DNA from 2 places in the Kutzneria kofuensis genome. Region 1 is predicted to be linked to the other one. Evidence: riboswitches for the same ligand, from Rfam matches in the RefSeq annotation. Region 1 holds a riboswitch; the other holds the start of a gene.
What was found. Region 1 has a riboswitch for glycine ahead of gcvP (aminomethyl-transferring glycine dehydrogenase). Riboswitches for the same ligand answer to the same signal wherever they lie in the genome.

Region 1 (2,194 bases):
CGCGATGCCGACGTGGTCTTCGTCGACAAGGCGGAGGTTCACGCCCAACTCGCGGGCCTTGGCCACGACCTCGGCCGCCTTGCCGGGCACCTCGGCCAGCACGGTGTCGAACAGCTCGCCGTGCACCACGGCCACGCCGCCCTCGCACAGGCCGGCGGCCAGCACGGTGGCCATGCGGTGCGCGCGGGTGGCGATGGCCCGCAGGCCCTCCGGACCGTGGTAGACGGCGTACATCGAGGCGATCACGGCCAGCAGCACCTGCGCGGTGCAGATGTTGCTGGTGGCCTTCTCGCGGCGGATGTGCTGCTCACGGGTCTGCAGCGCGAGCCGGTAGGCGCGGTTGCCGTCGGCGTCCTCGCTCACGCCGACCAGCCGGCCCGGCAGCTGCCGCTCGAAGCCCTTGCGGACGGCCATGTAGCCGGCGTGCGGGCCGCCGAAGCCCATCGGCACGCCGAACCGCTGGGTGGTGCCGACGACGACGTCCGCGCCGATCTCGCCGGGCGCGCGCAGCAGCGTCAGCGCGAGCAGGTCGGCCGCGACGACCGCGGCGGCGCCGGCCGCGTGGATCTCCCCGATCACGGACTCGTGGTCGCGGATCACGCCGGAGGCGCCCGGGAAGGACAGCAGCGCGCCGAAGAAGTCGCCGCCCAGGCCGAGGCCCTCGATGCCCTGCGAGAGGTCGGCCACGACGACCTCGATGCCCAGCGGCTCGGCCCGGGTCTCGATCACCGCGATGGTCTGCGGCAGCGTGTCCGCGTCCACCACGAACTTGTTCGACCTGGACTTGCCGGCCCGGCGGACCAGGGTCATCGCCTCCGCGGCGGCGGTCGCCTCGTCCAGCATCGACGCGTTGGCCACCGGCAGCCCGGTCAGGTCGGCGACCATCGTCTGGAAGTTGAGCAGCGCCTCGAGGCGGCCCTGCGAGATCTCCGGCTGGTACGGCGTGTAGGCGGTGTACCAGGCCGGGCTCTCCAGCACGTTGCGCAGGATGACGCCGGGGGTGACCGTGCCGTAGTAGCCGAGGCCGATCATCTGCACCATCGGGCGGTTCCGGTCGGCCAGCGCCCGCAGCTCGGCCAGCGCCTCGACCTCGGTGGCCGGGGCGGGCAGGCCGAGGCTCAGCTCGTCGCTGCGGATGGCCGACGGCACGGCGCGCTGGGCCAGCTCCTCCAGCGAGCCGACGCCGATCACGTCCAGGATCTTGCCGAGCTCCGCGGCACGGGGACCGACGTGGCGGTCCGCGAAGGGCGTGCCGTGCTCGAGCGCGGCCAGGGGAATGCGGTCAGTCGTCATGCGTCGGGCCTCCGGGGCGTGGGCATACGGGCGCGGGCCGTTGCCCTCCCCCTCTGTCCCCGCCCATGACGGGCACCTGAGAGCTTCACCCGCCCAATGTCTGTCGACACAGCGCGGGCTTGCACCGTCGGCGGGACGCGAGTGACCCCACGCCCTCTTTCCAGAGGCGTCTGTCCCGTACGGTCCTGGTGCCTGAGAGGTTCCGGGGAGGATTTGCTCCTTCGGCGCCGAACCTGCCGGTCCGGACTCTCCCGCACGGGATGTGCGACTACACGCGAGAGTTTACCCCGGCCGGGTTACCAGCCCCAGAGTTGACCGCGGCGTGTCACCTCGATCACGTTCGGCGGCCGGCCCATCCTCGTGGCCTGGCCATGCGGCGGCCCGATCCCCGCGGCCAGCCAGGCTACAGCCGGATCCTGTGGCCAGCCGAGCAGCGGCCCGATCCCGTGGCCGGCGGCCCAGCCCATCCGTGGTCAGCCGGTGCGGCGGGCCCGCCGGCGCTGCGAGAGGTCGTCCTCGACCTGCGGCTCCAGCTCCAGGCCGTCCGCGCGCTCCGCCTGGAACTCGTGGATGGTGCCGCTGATCTCGCGCATGGCCCCGCTGACCGCGATGCCGAACACCCCCTGCCCGCCCTGCAGCAGGTCGACGACCTCTTCGGGTGAGGTGCACTCGTAGACGGTGGTGCCGTCGCTGAACAGGGTGATTTTGGCCAGGTCGGCGACGCCGCGGCGGCGCAGGTGGTCGACGGCGACCCTGATGTTCTGCAGCGAGACGCCCGTGTCGAGCAGGCGTTTCACCACCTTGAGCACCAGCAGGTCCTTGAACGAGTACAGCCGCTGGCTGCCGGAGCCGTGCGCGCTGCGGATCGTCGGCGCGACCAGGTCGGTGCGGGCCCAGTAGT
Region 2 (2,194 bases), 4.7 Mb from region 1:
ACCGGGGTGATGGTGCCCCGGATGTCGACGGCGAGCGCGGAACCGGGCACGGCGCGGTCGGCGTCGACGTAGGCCATCGCGACCGGATGGCCCAGCGTCGGCGACGGCGCGCCGCTGGTGACCTCGCCGATCCTCGCACCGTCGGCCGGGTCGACCACGGGGTACCCGTGCCGCGGCGCGCGGCGGCTCTCGGTGACCAGGCCGACCAGCTTGCGGGCCGGCGTCTCGCCGGCGGCCTTGGCCAGCGCGGCGCGGCCGACGAAGTCACTGGGCTTGTCCAGCTTGACCACCCGGCCCAGGCCCGCCGCGTACGGCGTCAGCTCGGTGGTCAGCTCGTTGCCGTAGAGCGGCATGCCCGCCTCCAGCCGCAGCGTGTCACGGCAGGACAGTCCACACGGGAGGATCTCGCCGGAGTCGGCGACGGCGGTCCACACCGCCTCGGCGTCGTCCGGGGCCACGAACAGCTCGAAGCCGTCCTCGCCGGTGTAGCCGGTGCGGGCCAGCAGCGCGGGCCGGCCGGCGACGGTGGTGGGGTAGGAGGCGTAGTACTTGACGGTCGACAGGTCCGTCGGCGTCAGCGGCGCCAGCAGGCTGACGGCGTTCGGCCCCTGCACGGCGATCAGCGCGTAGTCGGTGGACGCGTCGCGCACCTCGGTGTCGAAGTCCTCGGCCCGGTCGACCAGCTCGCCCGCCACCAGGGCGGCGTTGCTGGCGTTGGCGACGACCATGTAGTCCTGCTCGCCGGTGCGGTAGACGATCAGGTCGTCCAGGATGCCGCCGTCGTCGGCGCAGATCATGGTGTACCGGGCGCGGCCGACGCCGATCGCGGAGGCGTGGCCGACCAGCGCGTAGTCCAGCGCCTGGCCCGCCTGCGGGCCGGACAGCAGGATCTCGCCCATGTGTGTGAGGTCGAACAGGCCGGCGCCGGTGCGTACGGCGGTGTGCTCGGCCACGTCCCCGGTGTAGCGCAGCGGCATCTGCCAGCCGGCGAAGTCGGTGAACTTGGCGCCGAGGCGCTCGTGCACGTCGTGCAGCGGCGTGCGGCGGATGTCGGTGCCCATCAGGAGACCCCTCGTGTGGTGGAGTGAGCCTCCCCCTCTGTCATGGGCCTGAGAGTTTCACCGGCGAGCCGGCTTTCCCCTTGGGCGAGGCGCGATGGGCACGCCTGCTTTTCAGAGTCGCCTGTCCCGAGCGGTAGGGGGGCCTGAGAGATTCCGGGGAGGATTTGCTCCTTCGGCGCCTGCCCGCGATCGACAGGTCTCTCCCGCACGGTGTGAACAGCGAGGATGTACTTGTGCCGGCCACCGTATTTGGAGGTGGCCGGCACGGTCAAGATTCAAGCGTCTTGCCCCTTCAGATCACACCCGACCGCATGGCGTACGCGACCGCGTGCGGGCGGTTGCGCAGGCCGAGGCGGTTCATGACCGCGTAGACCACGTTCTTCACGGTGCGCTCCGAGTAGGAGAGCTTGGTGGCGATCTGCGCGGTGTCCCAGCCCTCGGCCATCAGGCGCAGCACGTCGATCTCGCGCGGGGCGAGCCCGGAGGCGGTGAGGCCGTTGGGCCGCAGCACCTCCTTGTGCAGGCGCTCCACCTGCGCGAGCAGCGAGCCGAGCAGCGTGGGCGGCATGTCCCCCATGCCCCGCTTGGCCGCCAGCACCGCGTGCACCAGGCGCTCGCCGCTGGCCGCCGCCTTCGGCAGCACCGCGACCACGCCGCACTCCACCGCCGCCAACAGGTCCGCGTCGTGGAACCGGTCGGTGACCAGGACGATCTTGACCGGCGTCGACTCGGCGGTCCGCCGCAGCAACCCCATCACGTCAGCGTTGACCGCGTCCGCGCACACCACGAACACCTGGGCCTCGGACAGTCTGCGCTCCGGCACCACCTGGAGCTCGGCCCGCGCCCGCAGGCAGCTGATCGCGCCGGCCAGGGTGATCGGATCGCCCGCGTGGACGGCTACCCACACTCTGTCCATGGTGTGTCCTCCTCGCTGTGTACCCCCAGGAACACACTGTGCAACGACCTTCTTCAGAGGATCTTCACGACGCCTCCATGTCGTAGAGAAAGTGCTGACCAGCGGTTTTCTCGAAGTCCACCCGATCGGGCGAGCGCGGCAAGGTAAGAACGGGCATCGGATCGCCCCGTTCGGGCACACTCTCGAGGCCCGGGGCTGGGAAGTTCCTGGTTGACCT

Region 2: another riboswitch for glycine. It lies ahead of gcvT (glycine cleavage system aminomethyltransferase GcvT); the one in region 1 lies ahead of gcvP (aminomethyl-transferring glycine dehydrogenase).

What each region holds. Positions count from the first base shown of each region.
Region 1 is NZ_JACHIR010000001.1:169,548-171,741, forward strand. Features, by position in the region: gene gcvP (aminomethyl-transferring glycine dehydrogenase) at 1-1,293, opposite strand, end outside; glycine riboswitch at 1,337-1,463, opposite strand; glycine riboswitch at 1,464-1,557, opposite strand; gene BJ998_RS00820 (MerR family transcriptional regulator) at 1,767-2,194, opposite strand, start outside.
Region 2 is NZ_JACHIR010000001.1:4,869,583-4,871,776, forward strand. Features, by position in the region: gene gcvT (glycine cleavage system aminomethyltransferase GcvT) at 1-1,061, opposite strand, end outside; glycine riboswitch at 1,092-1,181, opposite strand; glycine riboswitch at 1,183-1,277, opposite strand; gene BJ998_RS22685 (helix-turn-helix transcriptional regulator) at 1,354-1,977, opposite strand.